DNA from 3 places in the Brevibacillus sp. Leaf182 genome. Region 3 is predicted to be linked to each of the others. Evidence: riboswitches for the same ligand, from Rfam matches in the RefSeq annotation. Region 3 holds a riboswitch; each other region holds the start of a gene.
The links. A riboswitch is a leader RNA that binds a small molecule or an ion and turns the genes downstream of it on or off. The one in region 3 is predicted to bind S-adenosylmethionine.
Positions count from the first base shown of each region.

Region 1 (9,794 bases), on a different contig from region 3:
CCGCAGCCGTTCGTGCAATGTTCATCGCAAGCGTTTGGCCACGTAATGGTGATGCGCTCTCCGCTGAAATCACTTCCATTGCAGTAAATCGGTACATCGGAGAGATCAAAAGGTGCCAGGATAGGCTCCAGGAAAAAGTCGATGCCGCCACTCGTGATCAACAGCTCGATGCCTTCTTCGCGACAATAGCTCACGAATTCAGCAAATCCCAGGCGAATCGTCGCTTCATGGACAATAAAATCGATAATGTCCTGGCGCAAGGAAGAGGGCAAGAGTTGGAACAGCTTGCCAACTCCTTCCTGAACGCTTATTTTTTGCGAAAGGATTTGCTCCGTCAAGGCTTCCCACTCAGGGGGAGCAAACTTGCGGACAATCGCTACAATGTTGTCTTTTTCGGTAATCGTTCCGTCGAAATCGCAGAACAGGACGAGCTTCTTGCTCATCGTGCGCCACCCCACTTTTCTAGGGCGATCGCCAGTTCTTGTGAATCAGCGGCGGCTTCTTCCAGTGTTCGGTTAGCGGTGACTGCCTCAATCGCAGCAACGAATGCTTTTGCTCCTGCGGTTGCTCCACCGGGATGACCGTGGATTCCGCCTCCTGCATTGACGATTTGATCCAGACCGAAGTCTTTATAAAGCTGTGGAACCAGTCCCGGATGAATACCGGCAGATGGAACCGGGAAGGAACGGCGTACACCATTCAGCGGGTCAGTCAAATGCTTGGCGAGCTGCAACGCTTCTGTTTTGTCCAAGGCGACATTGCCATATGGAGATGGGAAGAGCACCAAATCTGCCCCAGCTACACGCATCAACGTTCCGAGCAGAAGCGGGGTGGCGATACCGTAGTCGGGTGATGGATAGTAAGCGCCTGCCAATGCTGGATGCGCCATGATCGGTACGTGTACATCAGGATCGGCTGCCAAACGGTGCAGGGCATCGAAGCCAAAGGCCAGCACATTGAACAAGAGGCAGTCAGCACCCGCATCTACCGCACGTTTCGCTTTTTCGTTCAGCTCATGTACAGGTCCAGTCAGGTTGGCTGCATAGAGGACGGGCTTGCCTGTTTCGGCTTCGGTCTCCTGAGCGATCTGCTTGAACGCTTTGATCCTTTCGATAAAAGGAGCACGGTCATCTGCAAAGAAGATTTCGTCATCTTTCACCAGATCGACTCCGCCCAAGGCTTGTGCCCGGAATTGCGTTTTCAGGTCGTCGAAAGGAAGGCCCAGGCACGATTTGAAAATGCTCATCAAGAGCGGTCGGTTATGTGCTGCTAAACGTTCGCGCAGACCGTCAATGCCGAACTTCGGTCCAGGAAAAGCCTGAAGGAACGAGTCAGGAAAAGCGATGTCGACGAGCTTGATCTTGCCGTCCATCGATAGTTTGCCGAATATTCCGGTCAACAAGGATGGAATGTCTGCTGTAAAATTACGAGTCGGATAGCTGACGGTAATCAAACCGCGTGTTTCTCCGTTTTCCAGTGTCTCAAGTGGTGTCGCGCTCACGGCTTCACCAAGATACGGCGCTAACTCAGCTTGCTTGGCAAGCGGCAGGTCCGTCCAGGAACCGACTGTCATGCCGACAGCAATGGCCTGCGCTTTCTTGTTCAAGTCTTTTGCTTGTGTGAGATAGGTGACGAGGATACGTTGTTCACTCATGGTACGTCTAATCCTCCTTGTATAAATTAAAAAAGCCTCCCCATTGAGCGGGGAGGCGGTTGTCGACTAGGAAAGCGTCTCGTCTCATCTCTCGGGTCAGTAGCCGAGAGGAGCCAAAAAAGCTCGATCTCGACTCTTATCCGTTGGAATTAGCACCGTTTCGCTATCCAAGGTACGCATCATCAGCGTACGATTCATGGTATAGCGCCGGTTGCCGGGCATCATAGGGCCAGTCCCTCAGCCAGCTCGCGATAAGAGTTATTCGTTTCCCCCATGATATGACGTTCATTGTCAGGAGTCAATCTTTGTTTTTGCAGAGAATGTGCAGCGGATTATTAGAAAAATAAGACGAAGGTGAAACTTTTTGGCAATTCTTTCGTGGTAAGGGAGGAAGGGGTGTGAACGGCTTGGGAAAGTAGGTCTGGAGGATGTGTACCAGCTGCATGTAAACGATATTTACCGCTATCTTTTCCGGCTGACACGAGATGAGAGACTGGCAGAGGATTTGACACAGGAAACCTTTTGTCGCGCCTTCTCTTCCTTGGACGACTACCGTGGGGAAAAAGTACGGCCCTGGCTGTTCAAGGTGGCCTATCACGCTTTCGTGGACGGTTATCGCAAGAAGACGAAACAACGATTCGCCTTTGTGGAAGCCTTGCCAGAGCGACGTGATCATTCGGTGGTTGATCCGGCAGAGCATGTCGTGAACAAAGAGCTGTGGGAAGTGGCCCATGACTATTTGGAGCAACTTCCGGAAAAGCAGAGACAGGTCATTTTGTTGTTTGCCATGCAGTTTTCCTACGCGGAAATGGCAGAGGTACTCGGAATCGAGCTGGCAGACGTCAAGCGTTCCTTGTTTCGGGGGCGACAAAAGATGCGGCAGTTGTGGAGGGAGGAAAACCGGTGATGAACAAGGATGATCGCGAGCAAAGACTGCTTGCTTATTTGCGTGGGGAAATGGCGGGAGAAGATTCAAAACAATTCGAGGAGGAAATAGCCGCTGACGAGGAATACGCACAGCGGTTGGAGAGGCTTTTGTTGGGGGAAGAAACGAGAGAGGACAACGTGAAAACAAAACAGCCTGAAACACTGTCGGCTGAAAAACAGCGTGCGATTGTTCGACGGGGGAAATGGAAAAATCGGTTGTCCAACGCAGGATTCACCATAGGGCTTCCCTTTTTGGCCGGAGTTGTGTTGCTGATTCTGAATGGCTGGGTTGGGTCACTGATGCATGAAGATCTGTTCCGCGTTGCGAAGTCGATGGTCAATTTTACTCAACCAGGTGTGAGAGTGGGGAGTAGTGGTTCACAGGTCGGATTGCTGTACGGAAACATCAGCATGGAGCTACGCGAGCGGGTTGGGGGAGAAGAAAAGAACGCGGGCCGATTTGAGAGTACGAATGTGCTATGGAACGTGAAAGCCAAGCCGCAATGGACGGACGGGGTCAGGGAGCAAAAGCTGTTTTTCCGTTATCCGACAGAGGGGGAAACGGAGGATACCATGTCTCTCACTTCGGCTGCCTGGACGACGATGGAGAAGCTGCCCGAGGGTACCGTTTCGCAGCTTGCGATTTCTTTTGATCACTTTTTGACGTATGACGAGTACTATAAACTGGTTACCCGCCATGTTACCTCTTCTGGACAAGATACAGTTTGGTTTGCGGTAGATACAGGAGTAGAGCTCAAGCAAGCTGAAAGTGATGCCGGAGATGTGCTGTTTGGTTCCGGGGAAGTATGGGGATTTGCCCAGCGGGAAATGGATTACGGTGGTGCATATGAAAAAGGGGATGGGGACAAGGTAATCGCAAACTATCTGGAGGAGATGAGGTATTTGTCAGAGCAAGAAGAACTGGCTCGCGATATCGGAAAATCCTTACTCTTTGGCAGAGATCTACAGATAGCAGAGCGATACAACTACATGCAGCAAAACGGAGTGCGAATCTACGGAGCCGTCCTCACTGGACCTACGAAAGAACTACTGAAGCTCAAGTCCGAAAAGTCGATAACAGCAGCGTTTCTTGGCAAGGTAGACTGGTGGAATTGGGAGCGACCTGCGGCATCCGGAACACAATACAGCTACTGATAGCAAGGTGCGAATTTTTGCACAAAAGGGTGTTGACATCGTGGAAGCGTTGGTTGTATGATTCAAACTAAATCAAAAACCGAATACGTTTTGGATACCTTATCCAGAGAAGGTGGAGGGACTGGCCCGATGATACCCGGCAACCGACATGACGCCATTCAGACGCGAGGAAGCGACTGATTGACAGGCGACATGCACGGTGCTAATTCCTGCAGAAACAAAAGTGGTCTGGAAGATAAGGGGGACATCAACACGGTTCTTACACGTGACGACAGCGACCTCTTTTCTTCGGGAAAAGAGGTCTTTTTATTGCTCCAGGTACTCAAACAAAACAAGTAGAGATAGAGGAAAAATACGTAGAGGGGAGTTTTGGAATCATGGCATATCGCGCATTGACTGAACAGGAAGCAGTGGAGTACGTAAAAGGAATACCGGGTCTTTTTAGCGAAGGAGCCGAGCTGACCAGCCGCGAAATCGGGGATGGCAACCTCAATCTGGTTTTTGACATTCAGGAGCCGGCAACCGGTAAGAGCGTCATTGTCAAGCAAGCACTGCCTTTTGCCCGCGTCGTGGGAGAATCCTGGCCGCTTACGATTGATCGGGCTCGCATCGAGAGCGAGGCACTCCGCATTCAGCACAAATACGTTCCAGACTTGGTGCCGCAGGTGTATCACTTCGACGGGGAGCTTGCGTTGACTGTCATGGAAAACGTCGGGGACCACATCATCATGCGTAAAGGTCTGATCGAAGGAAAGCGGTACCCACTATTCGCAAAGCAAATTGGCCGTTTTCTCGCGCAAACGTTGTTTTTCACATCCGATCTGGGCGCACATCCATACGATAAAAAAGCGCTAGTCGGAACATTCATAAATCCAGAATTATGCAAAATCACAGAAGACCTCGTCTTTACCGATCCATATGAAAATGCGCCTACCAACGACTTCAACCCGTTGATCCGCCGCGAAGTCGAGGCGATCTGGAGCAACAGGCCGCTGAAGCTGGAAATCGCCAAGCTGAAATACGATTTCCTTACGCGCGCAGAAGCGCTGCTGCATGGTGACTTGCATACCGGAAGTATTTTCATCACGGAAAACAGCCTGAAGGCAATCGATCCAGAGTTCGCTTACTACGGCCCAATCGGCTTTGACATTGGGGCGATTATAGCCAATCTGCTGCTCAACTACGCAGGACAGCACGGTCTGCAAAAAGATCAAGGAGAACGGGAAGCGTACCGCGAATACTTACTGGAAACGGTCGAGGATGTCTGGAATGAATTCGTTTCGCAATTCGTTCAGCTCTGGCACAAGCACGCCAAAGAGCGCAGCGCCCATGTCGAAGGACTGTGGCAAAGCTACGTGAAGCGCTTGATTCAGGATACAGCAGGCTATGCCGGATGCAAAATCTTGCGTCGTGTCATCGGCTTGGCAGGTGTAGCGGACCTGAATGCCATTGAAGACGACCGGACTCGCGCAGAAGCAGAGCGTCTGGCTCTCTCGATTGGAGAAGCGCTGATTCTTGGTCGCGGCAACATAGACGAATCGACAGATATCACGGACATCGTACGCACTGTGACCGAACGTTACTATCAGGAGGCTACTACAGTATGACAACCAGCACCCAATTGGCACCTGTTAAGTGGGAGAATGACGCATTGGTCTTGCTTGACCAGACGCGTCTGCCAGTAGAAACGATCTATTTGAACTTGACTACCTCCGAGCAAGTATGGGGTTCCATCCGTCGTTTGGAAGTGCGTGGCGCACCAGCGATTGGCATGGCGGCGGCTTACGGACTCTACCTTGGGATTCGTGACAGTGAAGCGAGTAACTACGACGAGTTTTGGCAGGAACTGAACCGGCAGGCAGACTACCTGGGCTCTTCCCGTCCGACAGCCGTGAATCTGTTCTGGGCATTGGATCGCATCAAAGCTCGTGTTGAAAAAGAAAGCGGTGGGTCGATTGCAGATTTGAAGACGGCAGTGCTTGATGAAGCACTGGCGATTCAAAAGGAAGACGCTGAAGTATGCCGGACGATCGGAGAGCATCTGCTCACACTGTTGCATGACGGTATGGGAATTCTCACGCACTGTAATCCAGGGGCATTGGCTACAGCAGCGTACGGTACGGCTACCGCTCCCTTTTATTTGGCAAAGGAACGCGGCTGGAACCTGAAGGTGTACGCGGACGAAACCCGTCCTGTCCTGCAAGGCGCTCGTCTCACTGCATTTGAATTGCAGCAAGCAGGGATTGATGTGACGCTGATCTGCGACAACATGGCCGCGATGGTTATGTCCCAAGGGAAAATAGAGGCTGTCATCGTGGGTACAGACCGCGTAGCAGCGAATGGCGATGTCGCCAACAAGATCGGTACCTATGGGGTAGCGGTATTGGCAAAAGCTCACGGCATTCCTTTTTACGTGGCAGCTCCGTTGTCCTCTGTTGATCTGGAGACAGCGACAGGCGCAGATATTCCGATTGAAGAGCGTCCAGCCGAGGAAATTACCCATGGCTTGGGCAAACAGGTAGCTCCAGACGATATCAAGGTGTACAATCCTGCGTTCGATGTAACGCCTGCGAAGTACATTACAGCGATCGTCACGGAGACAGGCATTTTCAAACCAGAAGAGATCGGCAATAGCAAAAAATAAAAGAACTATTTTAAGCGTTCGCCCTGTTGTTACTGGCGGGCGCTTTTTGCTCATTTTGGTGTTTTCCAGTAAAATAGCCAAGAAAAGGGGAGATTCGTATGCAACCGGTTCAACGGATAGCCATCAATGAAGATACGTACTTGAAACAATTGGAATTAGCTGATGCTGAGGAGTTATTTTTGCTTACGGATTCGAACCGGGAGAACCTTATGGAATGGCTGCCGTGGCTGAATTATACGAAGAAGGTAGAGGATTCGCGCCAATTCATCCAAGCGACAATCAACCAGTACAACGATAATCGCGGCATCAACTACGGTATTTGGTACCAAGGACGTCTGGCTGGTACAGTCGGTGTACATACGGTGGATTGGATTAACAAAAAGACGTCCATTGGCTATTGGCTGGGTGCGCAATTTCAGGGCAAGGGCTTGATGACAGAAGCAGTGGCGACTTACTTGGACGTATTGATCTTCGGGTCATGGGATTTGGAAAAAGTAACGATTCAGGCTGCTACGGAAAACTTTAAGAGCAGATCGATTCCGGAACGATTAGGGTTTCAACTGGAAGGGATACTGCGTAGGAATGAATTTCTTTACGATCATTACGTGGATCATGCCACTTACAGCCTGCTAAAAGAAGAATGGCTCGACTGGAAAACCGATAAAAAATCTTAGATTGAACTGTATACTTCGATTGACAATGAAAATTCTGTAAATTACGATGGTGAAGACAGATCAAGAGGGCTGCGTGTGATTCGCAAGCCCTTTTTTAGTCGTGCTGTTAGGCTTGAAAAAAATAGAGGTGAAATACATGCAGACACTTCGGCAATTATCTTGGTTTTTCCGTGCCTATTGGAAACGGTACGTCATTGGAATCGCTGTGCTGTTTATCATCGATGTGCTCATGCTTTGGCCGCCGAAATTAATTGGCGACACGGTAGATTCGATTCGCAACAGTTCCCTGACGGACGCTGACTTGACGCTAACAGTGGTCATCTTGCTCATTTTGGGTGTTAGCTTGTATGGATTGCGGTTTCTCTGGCGGTACTTGTTAAATGGAGGAGCTTTGATACTGGAGAGGACGTTGCGTGAGCGACTGTTTGCCCATTTGACGAGAATGACCCCGTCGTTTTTTCATCGCAAACGCAGTGGCGATCTGATGGCCGTCGCTACCAACGACATTCCTGCCATTGAACAAACGGCCAGTACAGGGGTGCTTACGCTTGTCGATGCGCTGTTCATGACCGTGTTAACGCTGGGCGTCATGGTGACCGCGATTGATTGGAAGCTGACGCTGGCTGCGCTGATCCCGATGCCGTTTTTGGCTTGGTCAACGGCGTACTATGGAAGGTTGCTGCATGAGCGCTTTTACTTGGCGCAGGAAGCATTCGGAGAGATGAATGATCATGTCCAACAATCTGTGTCAGGCGTTCGGGTATTGAGAGCGTTTGTACAGGAAAAGGCCGATATCGAGGCGTATCGCCGGGTCAGTGAAAAAACGTTGGAGCGAAATGTGAGTGTTTCGCGGATCGACGCCCTGTTCGAGCCGACGATCGGGATTATTATTGGCTTCAGCTTTTTGATCGGGCTGGGCTATGGGACGTATTTGGTGTTCACCAGCGCCATCTCCTTAGGGGATTTGGTTGCGTTCAATTTATACTTGGGTCTTTTAATTTGGCCGATGTTCGCTTTTGGGTGGCTGGTCAATGTGTTGCAACGCGGTGGTGCTTCCCACAAGCGTTTCACAGAACTAATGGTGGAGCAGCCAGATGTGACGGAGGCAGCGAATCCGGTCACGAGCCAAATCGCCAATACTGTAGAAGCACGCCATTTTTCTTTTACGTATCCGGGCACTGACAAGCCGGCACTCACCGACATCTCGTTTCGTTTGGGCGAAGGAGAGACGCTTGGGATTGTCGGACGGACAGGAAGTGGTAAGTCGACGCTATGCCGTGCCTTATTGCATCAATATCAGATGAAGGAACAAGCTCTGTTTATCGGGGGCATCCCGATCGAAGGACTCGCATTCGATACGCTGCGGGAAAAAATCGGCTACGTGCCTCAGGAGCATCTGCTGTTCTCACGGACGATTGTCGAAAATGTTGCATTCGGGAAACCACAAGCGACGACCGAGGAAGTGAAGCATGCGTTGGAGCTTGCGGAGATGAAGAGAGATATGGAGCAATTCAGAGATGGATTGCAAACCATGGTTGGAGAGAAGGGGGTCACCCTCTCAGGGGGGCAAAAACAGCGCATTTCCATAGCACGCGCTCTTTTGATGGATGCGGGTATCCTGATTCTCGATGATTCGTTATCGGCTGTTGACGCCCGGACTGAGGAGAGCATCCTTCGTCATCTGCGGCAGGAGCGCGCGGATAAAACGACGATTATTACCGCTCATCGTCTGTCTGCCGTTCAGCATGCCCAACTGATTCTCGTGCTGGATGAGGGGCAAATCGTCGAACGGGGGACACATGACGAGCTGATGCAGCGCAAAGGCTGGTATGCAGAGCAGTACCGTCGTCAGCAAATGGAACAGGATGTGGCTGGTTGAGAGAGGGGGAAAGCGTTTCATGAGCAAAGAAAATGTATGGGGGCGTTTGACCGAGTACGCCAGGCCATTTCAAAAGCAAATACTGGGGGCGCTGTTCCTGCTCTTGCTGGGAACGAGTGCAGAGTTGGCAGGTCCTTTTTTAGCCAAGGTCATGATTGATAATCACATCCTGGCGATCCAAAAGCCTTGGTATCAACTGGACGAAGTGCCACCACAAGCAGCGGGGCAAGTCGCCTCACTGAACGGTACGAACTATATTCGTGAAGATGTTGCAGCAAAGACGGGTCTTGCTTTGGACAGTATCAAGCAAAAGGAAGTAAGCGTGCTGACAGAAGGCACGACCTATTACTTGGTTTTAGGCAAGGTGAATCCAAACACACAGAAGCAATTCACTCCGATTGCGCCAGAAAACGGCAGGGAGCGCTTCGAGGTAACAACGAAGGAGCAATCAGGTCAAAAGATGACCTCCACAGGCATTCGGCTGACCGCAGAGGAAGTCAAGGCGATGTATCAGGGGGATGTCCTGCCCATTGTCTGGCTGTCCGTAGGTTATGGAGCACTGATCTTGCTTTCTGCTGGATTCAATTACGTCCAGATTTTGTGGCTGCAAAAGATCGCTCAGCGCATCATTCAGCAAATGCGGATGAAGCTGTTTATCCATTTGCAGAAGCTCCCGGTTGCCTTTTTTGACAAAACGCCAGTAGGTGCGCTCGTCTCCCGTGTGAGCAATGATACAGAAGCCATCCGTGAGCTGTATGTAAGTGTGCTCGCCACATTTGTACAAAACGGTCTTTATTTGATTGGAATCTTGATCGCGCTCTACATCTTGCAGCCTGAGCTCGCCCTCTTCTGCTTTTTGAC
Region 1 covers NZ_LMPN02000018.1:107,115-116,908, reverse strand. Annotated here, with positions in the region: gene ASG16_RS08330 (2-hydroxy-3-keto-5-methylthiopentenyl-1-phosphate phosphatase) at 1-443, opposite strand, end outside; gene ASG16_RS08325 (2,3-diketo-5-methylthiopentyl-1-phosphate enolase) at 440-1,654, opposite strand; SAM riboswitch class I at 1,736-1,912, opposite strand; gene ASG16_RS08320 (sigma-70 family RNA polymerase sigma factor) at 2,085-2,561, shown strand; gene ASG16_RS08315 (anti-sigma factor) at 2,561-3,736, shown strand; SAM riboswitch class I at 3,833-3,978, shown strand; gene mtnK (S-methyl-5-thioribose kinase) at 4,114-5,343, shown strand; gene mtnA (S-methyl-5-thioribose-1-phosphate isomerase) at 5,340-6,380, shown strand; gene ASG16_RS08300 (GNAT family N-acetyltransferase) at 6,479-7,054, shown strand; gene ASG16_RS08295 (ABC transporter ATP-binding protein) at 7,191-8,933, shown strand; gene ASG16_RS08290 (ABC transporter ATP-binding protein) at 8,953-9,794, shown strand, end outside.
Region 1: another riboswitch for S-adenosylmethionine. It lies ahead of ASG16_RS08325 (2,3-diketo-5-methylthiopentyl-1-phosphate enolase); the one in region 3 lies ahead of ASG16_RS04260 (BMP family lipoprotein).

Region 2 (9,794 bases), on a different contig from region 3:
ACCGACGACTTTACATAGACCTGCCTGGAATGGGACAAACGGAAAACTACGAACATATCCACACCACGGACGATATTCTAGAGGTTGTCCTCGCGTTCATCGATCAACTCATTCCAGGGGAGCCCTTTTTCCTTGCAGGTGAATCATACGGCGGATATCTTGCACGAGCGGTTATCGAGAAGCGCCGGGATCAAGTGAAGGGCGCCCTTTTCATCTGCCCGAACATCATTCCTGATAAACAGATACGCACACTGCCGGATAAACCCCTCTTAGTAAAGGAGCCTTCTCTCTGGGAGCAGTTGAGTGAGGCGGAACGAGTGGAGTTTGAGTCGATGGCGGTAGTAGCTACCGAGTATACGTGGAACCGCTATAAAAAAGAGATTGTCGACGGCTACATGCTGTCCGACCCTTCTTTCCTCAGTAAAATCAGACAGTCATACGGCGTGTCCTTCCCATTGGATACAGCCCCCTTCCCCCACCCGAGTCTTTTTGTTGTGGGCAAACAAGATCATTCCGTCGGCTATCGCGATATTTGGGATATCATCGAAGGCTATCCCCGCTCTTCATTTGCCGCACTCGACTGTGCCGGACACAACTTGCAGATTGAGCAGCCACTTCTGTTTACAGAGCTTGTGAATGAATGGCTGGATCGGGCTCAAAGAGAGCTCTCCTTGTAAACATGCATGAAAAAAGACAACCAGCTCCATGAGAATGGTTGTCTTTTTTCTTCCATTAAACATTTGTCACTAGAGATTCGCTGTAGGCATGGAATGCTTTGCCCAGTCGTGAAATCGCAAGCTCTGTGTCTTCCCGGTTTAGAAGTGTATAGTTCAAGCGCATCGTATTGAATTGCGGCTCTGCTGCATAAAACGGCTTTCCTGGTACGAATGCCACGCCTTCCTGTACGGAGCGGGCCAGCAGCTTCTCTGCATCAACGTGCTCAGGAAGATTCACCCAGAGGAACATCCCGCCCCTTGGTTTTTCCCACTGTACACCCTCCCAGTTTTGCGCAACCAAGAGCTCATGCATCCATTCCATGCGCGCCTTGTAGGACTCGCGGATTTTCTCAATGTGACTCTCCAGATCAAAGCGGGACAACAGCTCATACAAAGCGTACTGATCGATTGTGCTCGACTGCAAATCAACAGCTTGCTTCGCCTTCACCATCATTTGAATCACGCGTGTATCTCCAATGGCCCATCCGGTACGCAAGCCTGGCGCGACAATTTTGGAAAAGGTACTGGTGTACACCACACAGGAATCAGTCGGATGCTCATCCAGTGAGAAAATCGAGCGGTACGGTGCTTCCCCATCGAATTGGATCTCTCCATATGGATCGTCTTCCAGAATGAGAATGTTTTGGGCCTTACATTGACGAAGCAATCCGAGACGGCGTTCGAGGCTCCATACCTTTCCTGTCGGATTGGCAAAGGTTGGAATGACGTACACCATTTTCGGACGATACTGAGCTATTTTTTTCGCCAGATCGTCCAGATTCATCCCATCGGCATCACCGTCTACGGGAATCGCTTTGATCCCCCGGAATTGGAACAACTGAACGGCTGCCAAATAAGTAGGGTTTTCTACGAGAACGACATCCCCTTCGTCTAAATATACACGGCACAACAAGTCTACTGCTTGCTGAGAGCCCGTAGTGATGATCATATTATCTGCACCGACGTTCATATGCTTTTGCTTCATGCGAGATGCAATCCACTCACGAAGCGGCAAGTATCCATCAGTCAATCCGTACTGAAGAGCTTTTGCTCCTTGTTCGAATGCGCGGTTGAACGCTTCACGCATCTCTGCGATTGGAAAAGAATCCTCTGCTGGCAGTCCACCTGCGAGCGAGAGCACTTGATTGCCTTGGGTCAGCTTCAAGATTTCCCGGACAGCCGAGGAGGATAGTGCTTCGACAGATTTTGAAAATGAGTACTCCATGTTCCGTTCCCCCTTGATTTTGCTTATCCTTGTTTTATCACTGTCAACAGCGTAAGTCCAATCCTTGCTAGCTATGAGCAGATAGGTTTTGACTATGTCGAGCGGTTGTTCAATCGTTAGTCTTGACACACTTCATGCAAAAAACCCCTCTTCGTATCAAACGAAAAGGGGTCCATATGTATGGGCTATATCATCCTAGGCGATTCGGAACACACGTGGTTTCTCTGTGTGTGGGAGGAAAGAGAGGTCTACATGCGCGGACGCTTCTTCCATACCAATATCGCTTGCCAACAGCAATGCCTCTTCCTGGAAGGTCGGCGTACAGCTTCCTTCATTCAGTTCACAGAGACGCTTCAATCGCTTCAGTCTCTCTGCGGACTTCTCCACTCTCATGCATTCGTTCGTCAGCTCACAAACGTTAACGTGACGAGCATCAGCGATCATGCTGATATCATTCACATGGACAATCAGTCTTTTGCCTTCTTCTGTTACAAATCCGATCGAGCAAAAATGCGCACCTGACATTTCCAACCGAGTGAGAACAGCATTGGCGTAAACTTCTCCCGTCCGCAAGCGAATCTGGCTTGCTTCAATGGCTCCGCCGATTTTCCGCTCGTTGGAGATCACCGTATACATATCCGTGTAACCGTTAATCTGATAGCGCATGGTACCCTCCCGCTCTCGCTGAGACTAATTATCATTAACAACAATGACATCGTATAATGAAAATCATTATCTGTCAATAATGAGAATGATTTTTATTCTAGAAGAAAAAAGCCACACTCCATTTATATGGTAGTGTGGCCAATTTGCCTCGCTTTTATTTGGTTTTCGTAAATAACCCTAACTGCTCAATCCGTTGGACCGCTTCTGCGAGACGATCTTCACTGGATAACAAAGCCGCTCTCACATAGCCCTCACCTGTCGGACCAAAGCCATTTCCCGGCGCTACGACAACATGCGCTTTTTCCAAAAGCAGGTCAGAGAACTCCACGGATGTGAAGCCGCTTGGAACAGGAAGCCAAGCAAAAAACGAACCTTGTGATGGTGGAGCCTGCCAGCCAATCCGATGCAGATTGGAGTACAAGGCATTGCGGCGGCTTTCGTAGACAGCGACGAGGTCGCGAACGCACTGCTGCGACTCCGTCATCGCTTTGGCTGCCGCCATCTGTACCGCTCCGAACAGACTGACGAAGTAATGGTCCTGAATGAGATTGATCAGACGTACCAGCTCGCGATTCCCTACCATGGCACCAACACGCCAGCCTGCCATGTTGTACGTTTTAGACAAGGTATAGAATTCTACGCCCACTTCTTTTGCTCCAGGAACCTGCATGAAGCTGACTGGCTTTTTCCCGTCATAGCTGATCGCCCCGTAGGCAAAGTCGTGGCAGACGACGATTTCATGTTTTCGCGCAAAACGAATGGTCTCCTCATAAAACTCAAGTGGTGCGTTGACTGCTGTTGGATTGTTCGGATAGTTGAGAAACATCAGTTTCGCTCGATCCAAATCAGCTTGGGAGAGCTGGCTGTAGTCTGGCAAAAAGTCATTTTCCGCCTTCAGCGGCATCATGGCCATCCGTCCGTTTACGACAGCAACCCCCGACCAATAATCCGGATAGCCTGGGTCCGGAACCAGTGCAACATCGCCTGCGTTCATGAGTACTTGGCAAATCTCTACGAGTCCGGTTTTGCTGCCGAACAATATCGCTACTTCTTCCTCCGGATCGAGGTCCACATCAAATTCTTGCTTATACCAATGAGCCACTGCCTGCTTCAGTTCCACACGTCCCTGAAAAGGCGGATATTTGTGATGGAGTGGTTGTGCCGCTTGTGCCTGTAATTCTTCAATAATGTGCGGCGGAGTCGGCAAATCGGGATTGCCCTGCCCCAGGTTAATGACGTCATGGCCTTGCGCAATGACCTTGTTTACTTTTGCAACCAGGGTCGCAAAAAACTGGGTAGGGAGTCGATCAATCATGTCGGAGGGTTGAATGCGCATCTTTCTTCCATTCCTTTCTTGGGGCCCAATACAGTAAAACCCCCTTTTTCCATACAGAAAAAGGGGGAGATCAGCTTGGTCACGTCCTTATCTGTCAGGAAAAAATCCTGCTGGAATTGGCACAGCATCTGTCCATCACATGGAACAGATCCGCTGCCGGGCTTCATAGGGCCAGTCCCTCCACCTCTCTGAATAAGTCAAACACACGGAATATACTGTTTTTTCGTCTATATCATACTACTTGAGCACGTATACCGTGTCAAGATACTTGATTCTGTACGGGTACTTGATGCCTTCTTTTTTGAAAAGAGGTGTGGAAGGCAAAGAATGCGACAGACACCAACGACAAGCCTGCCATCACGAACAATAGTCCCTGCGCATGAATCGATTGGAAAATGAATGCGCCAAGCAATGGTCCGAGCATCCGTCCAGCTGATCCAGTCCCTGCTATCAGCCCTTGAATGAAGCCTTCTCGTCCCTCTGGCGTAAACTGTGCAGCAACAGCCGGCACCGCTGGCCACACGAGCATTTCTCCCAGCGTCATGATGAACATGCCTGCCACAAAGCCTGCATAAGCCGTTGATTGAGACAAAATCAGCATCGACAAGGCAAAAATATAAGCACCCAAGAGCATTTGAGCTTTTAGCGTACGGGCAAAGCGTCGAATGACCCACGCAATCAACGGCTGACCGAACAGGATCAAACCACCATTCAGCGTCCACAACAGACTGTATTGACGGAGTGTAATGCCCAGGGATTGCATGTAAGTCGACAGCACCGTCGTCCACTGTACATAGACAATCCAGCTAATTAATAGCCCCCCGCATAATAGCAGCAGAGCCCCCCATACCACCTTTGACTCTTGCTGTGGTTGTCGCAGCACATCACCAGTTGCTTGCTCAGACATGCTTTGTCCAGTCGTCGAGTTTCGGCTTTGTTGTTCCACCATTTTTAACTGACGCGGTAAAATGAGCATGAACATGGCGAGAACGATCACTTGTGAAATGGCATTACCGAAAAACGTCCAGGCAAATGACACACTTGCCAAGAAGCCGCCCAACGCAGAACCGGCAGCTACCCCCACATTGAGGGAGACATAAATCAGATTAATTCCTTTCCGTCCTCCGTCCGGCCATAACACGACGGCCAGTGCATTCATCACAGGGGAAAGTGTTCCGTAAAAAAGTCCATTCAGCAGAAGCAACGCAACATAAATCGTAAAATCTTGTGTAACACCTAAGCCGATCGATATCAGAATAACGCCGATGGAACCGACAATGATGGTGCGCATTTTGCCCCAGCGGTCAAACATCATCCCGCCGACAATACTCCCGATCAGGAATGCGCCTTGATTTAAAAGCAACAAGAAGCCGGCTACAGTCAGCGGCTTTCCGAGATGGTTGTGAATATAGATCGTGACTAGCGGCCAAATACACGCCATTCCAGTAGAAAAAATGACGGCAGCAATCGCCAATAAACGAATGCTGCTTGGATAGGATTCCCACTTTTGCCTCATGCCTTACTTCTCTCCCCGATGGAAATCGCCGCTTTTTCCGCCTGTTTTGGATTGCAAACTGGTCGGACCGATTATCATTTCTTTATCCATGGCTTTGCACATGTCATACACCGTCAAAGCCGCTACGCTGACAGCGGTCAACGCCTCCATCTCGACGCCTGTTTTCCCTGTCGTCTTCACGGTTCCTGTAATCGCAAGCGTCGTTTCATCTACAAAAGCAAACTGTATGTCGATGCCAGTCAATGGCAGCGGATGACACATCGGGATGATTTCCCACGTCTTTTTGGCAGCCATGACACCTGCTACCTGCGCTACGGCGAGTACATCGCCCTTTTCGATTCGACCTTCGCGGATTCGGGCGAGGGTTTCGGGTTTCATGCTGATTTGGCTCTCGGCTACAGCCACCCGTTTTGTGACGTCCTTCTCAGACACGTCTACCATCCGCGCTCGATTTTGTTCATTAAAATGTGTTAATTGATCAGTCATACGAGTATCGTTCCTCCTCTATCTCCTCCTACCTTACTCCCGCCGCTGGATAAAAGCAATGGGAATGTAGACGACATTGTTTCGTTATCTTGCTCATCCACTCCTTAAAACGTACGAAGAGCAAATGCTGGAGGTATACTGTGCGTACACAGCTCAAAGGAGGCGTATGGAAATGGAAACGATGAAGGATCAAACGATACGTTGGTCAATGCTTGTGCATGGTGATTGGACCATTTATTTAGCTGCCACGGCTGCCGGGCTTTGTTATGTTGGCTCGGTCAACCAGCCTTTTTCCGAATTGGAAGCGTGGGTTAAAAAGCATCGCCCACAAAGTGCATTGGTGCAAGACGATCCATGGCTAAAGCCTTTTGCAACAGAACTGATGGAATATTTGCAGGGAACGCGCGAGCATTTTTCCATGGATTGCGACCTGTCTGGAACGCCTTTTCAGCTCGCTGTCTGGGAGGCACTACGCCAAATCCCATATGGTCAAACGGCATCGTACACCGACATTGCGAACATAGTTGAAAAGCCTGCTGCTGTTCGTGCTGTCGGCGCCGCAATCGGTGCCAATCCCGTTCTCATTACAATCCCTTGCCACCGCGTCGTCGGTAAAAACGGTTCACTGACAGGCTATCGCGGAGGACTGCCCATGAAGACAACTCTGCTTGATTTGGAGAAAAAAACGAATCGGAGTGTGAAGCATGGCTAAATTGGTGACAGAAAGGATCGCTGCACTTGACTGGCATTCCATACAACAGGAGTTGGACGAACAAGGGTATGCTGCTTTTCCTTCCTTAATAAGCGCGGATGCGTGCGAAGAATTAATCGCTACGTATGGACAGGATGACCTTTTTCGCAATACGATCCAGATGGCACGGTACCGTTTCGGAGAAGGGGAGTATCGTTATTATCAGGCGCCCCTTCCCTCGCTCTTGCAGGAGCTTCGCGAAGGCTTTTATCCGATGCTTGCGCAGACTGCGAATCGGTGGCTGGAAATGCTTGGACGCGAAGCTATCTATCCTGCTACCCTCCCTGAATTTTTGGCGCAATGTCACGATCAGGGTCAGCTACGCTCCACTCCCTTGATTTTGAAATACGAAACGGGCGGCTACAATTGTCTACACCAGGATATGTACGGCGAGGTGTTCTTCCCGTTTCAAGTGGTTTTTGCCTTGAATCAAAAGGAGAAGGACTACAGGGGCGGAGAATTTCTGCTGATGGAGCAACGGCCGCGCGCGCAGAGCCGGGGACATGTGATAACCTTGGAGCAAGGCGCTGGCCTGATTTTCCCGACATCCTATCGTCCTGTGCAGGGAACGCGAGGCTACTATAAAAACACGCTGCGTCACGGTGTCAGCACGATTACCTCGGGCACGCGCTACAGCCTCGGAATTATTTTTCATGATGCAAAGTGAGGAACGCCAATATGAAAAGCATCCTTTCCTATAAAATGCCGAAAACCCTCCTCAATAAAGGAAGCGGATTTCTTGCGGATTACACCCACTCGCTGAATCCGTATACGGGCTGTTCTTTCGCCTGCTCCTATTGCTATGTTCGGCAAATGCCTGTCTCTTTGTTTCGCAACGAGCAATGGGGCACGTGGGTTGACATTAAGCAGCAAGCTGCCGACTTATTACGCAAGGAGCTACTGCGGGCAAAGAAAAAAGGAAAGGTGACCATCTTCATGTCTTCGAGTACAGACCCTTATCAGCCAGTCGAACAAACGGAAAAGGTAACGAGGTCTTTACTCGAAGTCATGGTAGAGAATCCACCCGATTTTTTGCTGGTGCAGACGAGAAGCCCCTTGGTTTGGCGGGATGCCGATTTGTTGCTCCTGCTGGGGGATCGCGTCCGCGTCAGCATGACTGTCGAGACCGATTTGGAGGAGATTCGCAGGCACTTTAGCCCACAGGCTCCCCCCATTCAAGCGCGGCTCAAAACACTCCAGCATTTGGCGGAAGCAGGCATCCCTACACAAGCAACAATTGCCCCTGTTTTGCCTAGTAGTGAGTCATTCCCGGAGATTTTGCGCTCCTTGGTCACACGTGTCTGTGTCGACGATTTTTATATGGGAGATGGCAGCGGCGGTAAACGAACGAAAAGAAACGGCATACCCGTACTCTATGAAAAGCTTGGATTGGAACAATGGTATGATCCTTCCGCCTATCGAATCGTCTATGATCGGCTATTACGTGTTTTTCCCCCGGATCAGATCTATTTGAGTCAGGAAGGCTTCGCCCCTTAGAAGTAACGGCTGATTGTAACACCCCATTCATTGGCAACTTTGATCGGTTTATGATATCGTCTAGCCTAGAGAGTAGTATCATCCAGGGAAATGAGGAATTGTCTTGACCATTACGATCTTGTTATTTGCCGGACTCGCTGAACGTGCGAATGCCCGGGAAGTACAGTTGACCCTATCTGAAGGCGCGACCGTAAGCGATCTTCTGCAAGCAGTGGAAAAAGAATATCCTGCGCTCTCTGCGCTTTTAGGCAGTTGCTTTGTCTCCATCAATCATGAATATGCAGCGAAAAATCAGGTCATTTCAGCCGACGACGAGATTGCCCTCTTACCTCCTGTAAGCGGCGGAGAAGAAGACCCGCGCTTTGCCATTACCGAGGAGCCGATTTCCGCGGACAAGCTCGTTCGTCTGGTGAGCAACCCGCATGCAGGCGCAATCCTTACTTTTGTCGGAACTGTTCGGGAATTTACCCATGGTCAGCGCACCGTGTATTTGTCCTATGAAGCTTATGCCCCTATGGCTGTTGAAAAAATGAAGCAAGTCGCAGCAGAGATCGAGGAACGCTGGCCGGGAGCGCAAGTCGCGATGCACCATCGTATCGGTCATTTGGCTGTGGAAGAGATTGCGGTTGTTTGTGCCGTTGCAACAGCGCATCGCAATGAATCGTTTGAAGCAGGCCGTTATGCCATCGAGCGACTCAAACAGATCGTCCCCATTTGGAAAAAAGAAATGTGGGAAGATGGCAGCGAATGGAAGGGACATCAGCAAGGACCATGGAATCCGCTTGCGATGCCAGAAGGAAAGGTGGAGTAACGCCTTGGATACTCGCTATTCCCGTCAGATATTGTTTCATCCAATCGGGCGCAGTGGACAAGAAAAGCTCGGGCAAAGCCGTGTAGCGATCGTCGGCATGGGAGCGCTCGGAACCGTTCTTTCCAATCATATGGTCCGTGCTGGTGTAGGTTTTGTCCGCATCATTGACCGCGACTTCGTCGAGCCGAGCAACTTACAGCGTCAGATGCTCTACGACGAATCCGATGCAGCCGAACATTTGCCAAAAGCAATCGCCGCTCACGCCAAGCTGACAAAGATCAACTCAGCCGTCACCATCGATCCGATTGTTGCAGACCTCACCGCTTACAATGCGGAGGAACTGCTGGCAGATGTCGATCTTGTTCTGGATGCGACGGATAACTTTCAGGTGAGATATCTCGTGAACGATGTTTGCGTTAAACATAGCATCCCGTGGGTGTACGGTGGCGCTGTGAGTGCGACCGGAACTTTTACCGCGATTCGTCCGGGGATCACACCTTGCTTGCGCTGTCTTTTCCCTGAAGCGCCAAACCCGGGTGAGATGCCTACCTGTGACACGGCTGGCGTCATCGGACCAATCATTCACATCGTCGCCTCCTATCAGGCAACCGAAGCATTCAAGCTGTTAGTAGGCGCAATGGATGAGCTCAATCCGAATCTGGAGCACTTTGAGATTTGGCATAACCGCCATCAGCAAATCAAGGTGGTCAATGCCCGCCGAGACGACTGTCCGACATGTGGGCACAAGCAATTTTCGTTTTTGCAACCGGATACCCAGGATGGACAAGCC
Region 2 covers NZ_LMPN02000024.1:74,698-84,491, forward strand. Annotated here, with positions in the region: gene ASG16_RS16665 (alpha/beta fold hydrolase) at 1-677, shown strand, start outside; gene ASG16_RS16670 (aminotransferase-like domain-containing protein) at 733-1,941, opposite strand; gene ASG16_RS16675 (hypothetical protein) at 2,137-2,607, opposite strand; gene ASG16_RS16680 (pyridoxal phosphate-dependent aminotransferase) at 2,762-3,943, opposite strand; SAM riboswitch class I at 4,028-4,142, opposite strand; gene ASG16_RS16685 (MFS transporter) at 4,203-5,459, opposite strand; gene moaC (cyclic pyranopterin monophosphate synthase MoaC) at 5,463-5,945, opposite strand; gene ASG16_RS16695 (methylated-DNA--[protein]-cysteine S-methyltransferase) at 6,118-6,657, shown strand; gene ASG16_RS16700 (2OG-Fe(II) oxygenase) at 6,650-7,363, shown strand; gene ASG16_RS16705 (SPL family radical SAM protein) at 7,375-8,193, shown strand; gene ASG16_RS16710 (molybdenum cofactor biosynthesis protein) at 8,297-9,004, shown strand; gene ASG16_RS16715 (ThiF family adenylyltransferase) at 9,009-9,794, shown strand, end outside.
Region 2: another riboswitch for S-adenosylmethionine. It lies ahead of ASG16_RS16680 (pyridoxal phosphate-dependent aminotransferase); the one in region 3 lies ahead of ASG16_RS04260 (BMP family lipoprotein).

Region 3 (9,794 bases):
TGGACAAGGTAACGCCGGGAATCGCTTCCGAGCATACATTATTCTACGGAGTGGAAGCGAAATTCTACTCGGCTCGTCCAAAACTGACTGAGGAATTCGAAACAGAAATTAAGGGATTGTTCTGTGGCGGGGATGGTGCCGGAATTACGCGTGGTCTGGCCCAGGCCGGAGCTGCTGGGGTCTGGATGGCTCGCAATATCGCGAAACGCATGCAATAACGAATACGATTATGACATAGAGGCTTCTTGCCGGGCACGCTTGTGCTTGGTGGGGAGCCTTTTTCCATGACGAAACCGTATCAGGACAGGTGGAACCGGAGCAGGCCTGCTTCTACAGACAACCAAGAGAGCTCGACCCCATTATTCATAGCACAAGGAAGAATGGCTAACAAAAAATGACTTCACCGAACTGCTTTTGGGTGAAGTCATTTTTACTTGTTACGACGGTTGTAAATTATCGTTCATTTTCTTCAATACGCGGTTAAAGATAGCGAGTTCTGCTTCGTCGAGGCCGCGGAGTGCCAGTTCTTCTTGCTCTTTGGCAGCCTCCAGCCATTCCGGGAACCGTTCGACTGCTTGCGGGGACAAGGACACATAGCGCTCACGCTTGTCATCACCCTCTGAGCGAATAATCCAGCCCATCTCTTCCAATCGGGTAAGTGTCCGGGTAATCGTCGGCGCTTCTACATTCAGGTAGTTGCTCAATTGAACCTGTGTGAGCGATTCTCGATAATGCAAGCAAAGGATAATACCCCATTGCGAACTGTATAATCCCATGGGAGCCATCGTCCCATTTAACGATTTACTGAATATTCTTGCGGTTTGGCTAATTCGATGACCATAATATTGCATGAGTATATACCTCCAGGAAAGCTGGTTCGATATATCGTACGCTTTATTGCTTAAGTAAATATGTACAATAACATACTAGCAGTTCCGGACATATAAGTAAACGTTTATTCGATGACGAAATAATGGATTTTCTGACACAAATAGAATCAGGCGAGTGTCATGGAAGAAGACACTCACCTGGATGAAAACTACGGTGGTACAGTGCACTAATCTGCGGACAAGATGCTCAATGGTCCTTTTTCATTGATGAGCGGCTCCAGTTCATAGACGGAAATGGGGAACATGGGGAAACCGACGTAATAGGGCGTAATTTCGTATAACTGGAAGTAGATGACCAGTGCTTTGTCTGCGAGGTAATAATCTTGATCGGGCTTAATTGAAGTAAAGCCATTGAGTGTGGGGATGTTTCTTTCTTTGATTTGACGCTTGATGTTTTCAGAAATCACCTTGACGTAATCGCTTCCTGGCTTGAACAATTCCCGCAGCGTATACAGCTTGCCTGTTTGGATATCTGCGGTGATCGACCCGAGGAAGGTCATGCCGTGAGCCATTTGCGGTGTGTAGGCGTAGTTGCTCAACACGACGCTGAAAATACCGCGTTCGTTTGTCTTGATCTCGTAGCTTCCTTGCATTTCTGTATTTCCCGGCACCTGGACTCGTTGCTGCTCGTGAATTAAGCCTTGAACCGTTTGAGAAATCGCCCGGTTGATCTCTTTTTCTGCTTGCTGATTGGATAAGCCTGCCAATTGGGGATAGTAAATCGTGGTGTTCGGACGGCTAATCGTCCGTGTCAGCACAGTAGCTGGCAATTGATTGAGTTCCACTTTTCTCCGGTTGCCTCCTGTACGTGTGAGTTGTGTAATAGCCTATTCGAAATTGTTTTTGGCTGTTCTCACTTTTTTCACAAATTTGGCAAAGGTTTGGCTATATAATGGGGAAAGAATCCGATACATAAGTAATAGGAAAAAGGGGGGCAATTATGATTCAATTGATTCGCAATACCTTGACTGACAAAGAAGGCTTTATGATTTTCATCCTATGGAATCATTTATGGATGGCGGGACTCATTGCCTACCAAATGGATGTGAACTTCTGGAAAGTGACGTCCTTGGGATTGCTGGTCACTTTAATTGTTTCGCCGTATTATTTCATTCGCAAAGATAGTCATGTGATTCGTTATCTGGTAGCAATCGGACTCATGTTTTATGCGATTTCATTCGATCACTTTACCACTTATCAAGAGGTTTCGTTCCTCGCCTTCATCGTCATGGGCTTTTTGGCAGCCTATTTGGACTGGAAGCTGGTAGTAACAGCGGGAATTGCCCAAATCGTCGTCACGGTTGTCGGGTTTTATACGGGAACGTACGAGATTTTCAACGGTGATTTTTCCGAGCTTAATCTGGGTGTGCGGATCGTAGCGATTCTCATGATGATGGGAGCCGTCACGTATCTGTGTCTCGCCGGACAAGCCTCCCTGCAAAAAGCGCACGACGCAAGGCAGGAAGCGGAAGAGAAGGAGCGCCGTCTGGAAGAAATGCTTTTGAACATCAAGGAAATGACGGAGCAACTGGATCGTACAAGCGATCATGTTCATGAGCATGCGGAAGGTACGAAGCGCAATACAGATGAAATGATGGTAGCCTTCAAGGAAGTCGCCGTCGGTATGGAATCGCAGGCGAATTCTACGGTGAAGATCGAAGAAGAGGTTCAATCCATCGACCAGGAAATCGAGGCAGTCACAACACAGACCAATGCAATGAAAACGGAATCGCAACAAAACAACCGTCGTCTGATAGATAGTGTTCAGATGATGAACGAGCTGTCCTTGCAGATGGAGCAAATTGTGCAGGCAGTCAATGTAGCAGCCTCTACGATTCACCAGCTCAATCGGCAGGCGAATCGCGTAGAGGAAATTGTCGGCGCGATTAATCAGATCGCGACACAAACGAATCTCTTGGCGCTGAATGCAGCGATTGAATCGGCGCGTGCAGGCGAGCATGGACGTGGATTTGCTGTTGTCGCGGATGAGGTACGCAAGCTGGCGGAACAAAGCGCGACAGCTACGCAGGAAATTACCGACATTTTGAAATCTCTCCATCAGGAAAGTGAGAATGCGGTGCAGCATATGAGCAATGGGGAAACGTCTGTTGCAAAAGGCCAAGAGCTGGCCGTGAAAACAGTGGCCTCCATCGAAGCAGTGCGTGCGGGGATGATGGCCTTCCTGGAAGCGGCTGATCAAGTAAGCTCCAGCATGGACCGGGTAAAAGTGCGTTCCGGTGAAGTTGCCATCGAGATGTCGACCATTACAGCGGTAACCGAGGAATCCGTAGCGAACTTGGAAGAGCTGTTTGCGACAGCAGAAAACCAGCATCAAAAAGTGCGTGAGATTACGGAAGAGCTGGGCGAGTTGAATACGTTGTCTCATCGTCTCCAGCAAACCTTTCACGTAAAATAGTAGGGGCCGTGGTTCTCGCCAATTTCTCGGTGCTAAAAAGACGACTTTTTAAACTTCGATGTACTTTTAGAAGTGTTTGGAATTGAGAAAAAAGAATTGCATTTTTGAACCGTTCTGCTAGAATGAATTCCATTGTAACTAAATATATTCACCTACCTTATCAAGAGCGGCGGAGGGACTGGCCCGATGATGCCCGGCAACCACTGATCATGTCTATGCATGAACAGAAAGGTGCCAATTCCTGCAAAACCTGTACCATGGTTTTGACAGATGAGGAAGAGAATGGCTACGTACGCAAACTCTTCCTCCGGGGAGAGTTTTTTTGTTGTATTTGTTAAAGACGAGGGGGAATATACGAACGATGAATTAATTTTATAAGAGAATATTCGTAAATGGTATTGAAAAAATGGGTAAAAAGCCGTACATTACCTAATAGGATAAAGAAAAACGTAAAGTTCGGATAGGGAGAGATACATCATGAAGAAGCTATTGCTCGCATTAACGACATTCGCAGTATTGGCAACAGGGTGCTCGACTGGCACAAGCGCACCTGCTGATCAGCCAGGGGGACAAGCAGCAGGACAAGAGGGCGCAGCCAAAAAGCGAATTGCCTTGATTTTGCCCGAGAAAATCGGTGTGAATCCGTTCTTCCAACAAATGGATGAGGGTGCGAAGAAAGCCGCACAAGAGCTGGGTGCAGAAGTGAAAACGATTGAATCTACGGACCATGGAGCGATTGAAGAGAATTTGCGCGTGGCTGTTGCAGAAAATTATGATTTGATCATCACTTCTTCCTTTACATCAGAGGATGCATTGAAAAAAGTAGCTACCGAAAATCCTGACCGTAATTTTGCGATTATTGATACTGTAGTGGATTTGCCAAACGTTCGCAGTGTTACCTTCCGTGAGCAGGAAGCGGCTTACCTGGTGGGAGCAGCAGCAGGTCTGGCAACGAAAACGAACAAAGTGGGCATGGTTGTCGCTCTTGATATCCCGCAGTTGAAAAAATGGACAGTTGGCTTCGAAGAGGGCTTGAAAGCGACGAATCCAAAAGCAGAGCTGATGGTCAACTATGTAGGTAGCTTCACTGACCCGGCAAAAGCGAAGGAATTGGCTTTGCTCCAAGCTTCCAAAGGCGCTGACTTCATTAACGGTGCAGCAGCAGTAGGCGACCTTGGCGTTTTCGAGGCAGCGAAGGAAAAAGGCTTCTTCACAGCAGGTCAGGACGTTGACCGTACGACGATTGATCCAGAGCATATTGTTCTGTCCCAATTGAAAGGGACTGACGCGGCAGCTTATGAAACCGTGAAGACCTTTGTAGAAGGAACATTCAAACCAGGTGTTGTTGCGTACGGCCTGAAGGAAAAAGGTGTTGGTGTAACCTATGTAACGCACGAAAGCAAAACGCCTTTGCATGCTTTTATTGGACAAGAAGTGGTGGATAAAGTGAAAGCGATCAGCGATGAGATTGTAGCGGGCACTCGCAAAGTACCAGACCAGTTTTAAAAAGGTAGCTCGGTGCTGAACGTTTATTTATAGCTTGTGCACAGTGATGGATGTGACCGACTACGGCTGTGTAGTCGGTCTTCCATTTTCATAAAAGGACGTACAGAAATGAGGGAGTGGGAATGACCGATCGCTTGGAAATGAGGGCCATGACCAAGAAGTACGGAGATTTTACCGCCAACGACAAGGTGTCGTTCTCACTGGCAGCAGGAGAAGTCCACGCGATTGTCGGGGAAAATGGAGCGGGCAAAACGACACTGATGCGGATGCTGTACGGGATGGAGCAGCCGACGTCGGGAGAGATCGTGTTAAACGGTAAGCCAGTCGTTTTTCGCGGACCAGAGGATGCGATTCGAAAAGGGATCGGGATGGTTCACCAGCACTTTATGCTCTTCGGAGAATTCAGTGTGACTGAAAATATCGTGATCGGATACGAGCCGAAGCAAGCGGGTTTTTTCAAAAGAAAGGACGCGGAGGACAAGGTGCGGGCGCTGAGTGAGCAGTATCGCATTCCGATTCATCCGCAGGCTAAGGTAGCGAATTGCTCGATTGGGGAACAGCAACGGGTCGAAATTCTGAAGGTCCTGTATCAGGGAGCGGATATTATCGTGCTGGACGAGCCGACTGCTGTCCTTACCCCACTGGAGGTACGCGACCTGCTGCAAACGATTCGAAACCTGGCAAAGAGCGGCAAGAGCGTCATTTTGATTACACATAAGTTGCAGGAAGTCATGGAGGTAGCTGATCGTATTACAGTACTGCGCGGGGGCAAAGTGACAGGAACGGTTTCCCGTACAGAAACCAACGCGGACGATTTAGCCAGACTGATGGTCGGACGTGAATTGCAGGAGTTAGCTGAGCGACTTCCTCTGGATAAAGGCCCCTTGTTGCAGGTGGAGAATCTCTCGGTTCGAGAAAAGCAGACTCTGCTCGATCAAGTCAGCTTTACCGTGCACCACGGGGAAATCGTAGGAATCGCAGGTGTGTCCGGGAATGGACAATCGGAGCTGCTGCAAGCGATCAGCGGCTTGCGAGCGGCACAGGAGGGCACGGTGCGATTAGGCGGCAAGAACGTGACGAACAAATCAGTTGCCACTATTCGGGATGCGGGCTTGGCGCATATTCCGGAGGATCGCTACCTGTGGGGAACTGCCAAACTCTCAAGCGTCGAGGAAAATGCGTTGATGGGCTATCAGCGAAAGTCTGCTTACAACCGCCGTGGCGTCGTTTTGCGGGAGAAATTCCGCCAAGTCGTAAAAGGCTGGGTAGAGCAGTTCGCCATCAAGACTGGCTCCCGACAATTGCAGGAGCTGGCTGGGAATCTGTCAGGTGGAAACTTGCAAAAGCTGATCGTAGCAAGGGAGCTGGGACACGAAACCCCGTTTTTGATTGCGGCTGAGCCTACGCGCGGGGTGGATATCGGTGCCATGGAGTACATCCATCAGGCGCTGATCGAAAAGCGCAATCAGGGAGACGGGATCTTGCTCGTCTCCTCCGAGTTGTCCGAAATTCTCGCCTTGTCTGACAGGATTTTGGTCATGTATAAAGGGCGAATCGCTGGAGAGCTTTCACGCCTGGAGGCAACCGAAGAAAAAATCAGCGTGATCATGGCGGGAGGAAGCATTCATGGCAGCAATCAAAGAGCTATCTAAGTCATTGGTTCAGCCGTTATTGGCTGTCGTCATCGGTTTGTTGACCGGGGCGCTGGTCATTGCTGCAGTTGGCGAATCGATCTTGGGCACCTACCAGGAAATGTGGAAAGGGGCCTTTGGCAGTTTTTATTTCTTTACATCTACATTAGCGAGAGCCACGCCTATCATGCTGATTGCCTTGGGTCTTTCCCTTGCATTTCGGGCAGGGGTATTCAACCTGGGGGCGGAAGGGCAAATGGTGCTGGGTGCCGTCAGTGCTGCATTAGTTTCGATCTACTTGCCAGCGCCGGGAATGATCAAAATTGTGGCGGGTATGTTCGCAGGAATGGCGGTCGGCGGGTTCTGGGCGTTGCTGCCGGGCTTTATGGAAGCCCGCTTTCGTATTCCGTTGCTCATCTCTACGTTGCTTTTCAACTACATCGCGGTATTGTTTGCGAGCTATCTCGTGACGGAGCCATTCCGGGATCGCTCGGGTTCTGCGGCACTGGCGCAGACCGTCATGCTAGAGAAAAGCGCTTGGCTTCCGAAGCTGTTTGCCGGGATGAGCGTGCATGCAGGGTTTTTGTTTGCGATCGTTGCAGCGCTGCTGTTGTTCTGGGTACTTCGTTTTACGCCTTTTGGTTATGAAGTAAAGATGCTGGGTCAAAACTCGCTGTTTGCTCAATACGGAGGAATTAATCGCATTCGGGTGATGCTGACCGGGATGTTTGCCAGTGGTGGACTGGCTGGCTTGGCGGGAACCGTCGAGGTAATGGGGGCGCACTATCGTTTTGTGGACGGGGCGCTGACTGTACCGGGCTTCGCCTGGACGGGCCTGATGGCAGCTCTGCTTGCGAACTCGCACCCACTTGGCATCATTGTGACTTCGATTCTGCTTGCTGCTTTTCAGACAGGAGCCATGGGGGTAGAGCGCAATACGGATGTGCCGCTGGAGCTGGCAAGTGTTATACAAGCCGTATTGATTTTGTTCATCTCTGCCAAGTTCAGCTACGATTGGTGGAAAAAGCGGAAGGCAAAAGGAGGGGAATCGCATGGAGCTCTTTGATTGGTCCCTCCTCAGTTCTACCATTCGGATGGTCACGCCAATCTTGTTGGCAGCTTTGGGTGGAGCGCTCTGCGCACGTGTCGGAATTTTTAATGTTGGCCTGGAGGGATTGGTACTGGTCGGTGCCTTTTCCGCGATTGTCGGTAATCATTTTACCGGGAATCTCTTTCTGGCCGTTTTGATTGCAGCGCTGGTCAGCGTTGTCTTTTCGCTCTTATTCGCGTACATGACGATCAAGCTTAGGGCGAATGAAATCGTCGTCGGTGTGGCGATTAACTTTCTCGCGTTGGGATTGACGACATTTGCACTGCGGGCGATTTTCGGTGTCAAAGGGGCCTTTTACGATAAGGATATGGCTGGCTTGCCAACCGTCGAGATTCCTTTCATTCACGATATTCCGGTCATCGGAGGCATTGTCTCTGGTCATTCGCCGCTCGTGTATTTTGCGTTTTTGGCTGCCATTCTGTTGTATGTGTTTTTTTATCGGACGGTTACGGGCTTCCGCGTCCTCGCAGTTGGTCTGAATCCTGTTGCGGCGCGCAGTCTCGGTCTGAAAGTGACGGGACTTCAGGTGCTGGCGATTGTGATGAGTGGCGCTTTGTGCGGGATTGCAGGGGCACAGCTTTCACTGGGGCAAGTCACAATGTTTACAGAAGGTATGACGGCTGGTCGGGGCTTCATCGCATTGGTAGCGATGATGATGGGGCAGTCGCATCCACTCGGTATTTTGGCCTCCAGCTTTTTGTTCGGGTTGATGGATGCCCTTAGTATTCGTTTGCAGGGCTTTTCGCTTCCGACGCAATTTACGGCTATGCTGCCATACGTGCTGACGATTGTGGCGATGTTCTTCTTGAAGAACAAGAGTCAGATCGGCAGCGACAATCAGCAGAGCACCCGTTAAACACAGGCCATATAGACAGCGAAGACAGGGGAAATGCGAGATGAACAACAAGGCAGATCGGATTAAAAGAATGAAGGTACCCGCCCCAGTGGGACCGGGACTCGCCAGACGACTTCCACCAGGACAAATCCTGACAGAGCGCTTTCCCATTTTGCATGAGGGAGACGTGCCCGTGTATGACATGAATGAATGGACGCTGCGCGTTTTCGGAGAGGTAGACCGGGAAGTGACGCTCACCTACGAAGAGATCATGGCGATGCCGCAAGTGACAGTGACGAGCGACATTCACTGCGTGACGCGCTGGTCCCGTTTTGACAATGCATTTACAGGCGTGCGTTTTCGTGATTTTCTACAGGCGATTGGTGTGACTCCGCGAGCGAGCTTTGTGATGCTGCACGGTGATCACGACTATACTGCCAATGTGCCGCTCGCTGATCTGGAGCGTGATGATGTGCTGCTGGCTCATTCCTTTGATGGAGAGCGACTGACGGACAAGCACGGCTGGCCGCTTCGCCTGGTTGTTCCTCATCTATATTTCTGGAAAAGCGTGAAGTGGATCAGGGGAATTGAATTTATGACGGAAAACAAGCCCGGCTTCTGGGAGCAAAATGGCTTTCACTTAATCGCAGACCCGTTCCGCGAAGAGCGGTTCTCCGGTGAAGCGTTGCCGATACCAGAGGATGAGTGGGAGAAAAAGGAGTTCGATTGAGATGTTGACGAATCTAAAGGTAGATCCAGAACAACTGCCAAAGCGCGTCATCGTGTGCGGTGATCCAAAACGTGCAGCCTTAATTGCTTCGAAACTCGACGATCAGCGTCAAATCGGGGAAAACCGTGAGTATCACAGCTATGCGGGTACGTGGAAAGGTGTCGAGGTAGCAGTGGTGAGCCATGGTGTAGGTGCACCAGGAGCAGCCGTATGCTTCGAGGAGCTGGCGAAGGGCGGTGTTCAGGTCATTATTCGCGTAGGAACTGCCGGGTCATACCAAAAAGAAATCGAGACAGGCAGCCTCGTCATCAGCTCCGCAGCGGTTCGCCAAGACGGCTTGACCAGTCAGTTGGTTCCGGCGGGATTCCCGGCTGTTGCCAATCGCCATGTCGTGGACGCGCTCGTACAAGCAGCGGGAGCAAACGCATCAAACTTGAAGGTATTCGAAGGAATCACGCTGACGCTCGATGTCTTTTACAGTGGAGTGTTGGAATTCCCGCACAAGCTATACCAAAAAGCAGGCGTTTTGGCAGTCGAGATGGAAAACACCGCCCTGTTCGTGATTGCGGCGCTTCGTGGAATGAAGGCAGGCTCGATTTTGGCGATCGACGGGTATGCAGATGCAGACCTGCTCGAATCGTATAACCCGCACACCGATGTGATGGCAAAAGCCAT
Region 3 covers NZ_LMPN02000015.1:285,594-295,387, reverse strand. Annotated here, with positions in the region: partial or broken gene ASG16_RS04280 (FAD-dependent oxidoreductase) at 1-218, shown strand, start outside; gene ASG16_RS04275 (MarR family winged helix-turn-helix transcriptional regulator) at 438-851, opposite strand; gene ASG16_RS04270 (PdaC/RsiV family protein) at 1,058-1,675, opposite strand; gene ASG16_RS04265 (methyl-accepting chemotaxis protein) at 1,831-3,306, shown strand; SAM riboswitch class I at 3,461-3,583, shown strand; gene ASG16_RS04260 (BMP family lipoprotein) at 3,784-4,812, shown strand; gene ASG16_RS04255 (ABC transporter ATP-binding protein) at 4,935-6,464, shown strand; gene ASG16_RS04250 (ABC transporter permease) at 6,439-7,509, shown strand; gene ASG16_RS04245 (ABC transporter permease) at 7,496-8,410, shown strand; gene ASG16_RS04240 (sulfite oxidase-like oxidoreductase) at 8,451-9,119, shown strand; gene ASG16_RS04235 (nucleoside phosphorylase) at 9,121-9,794, shown strand, end outside.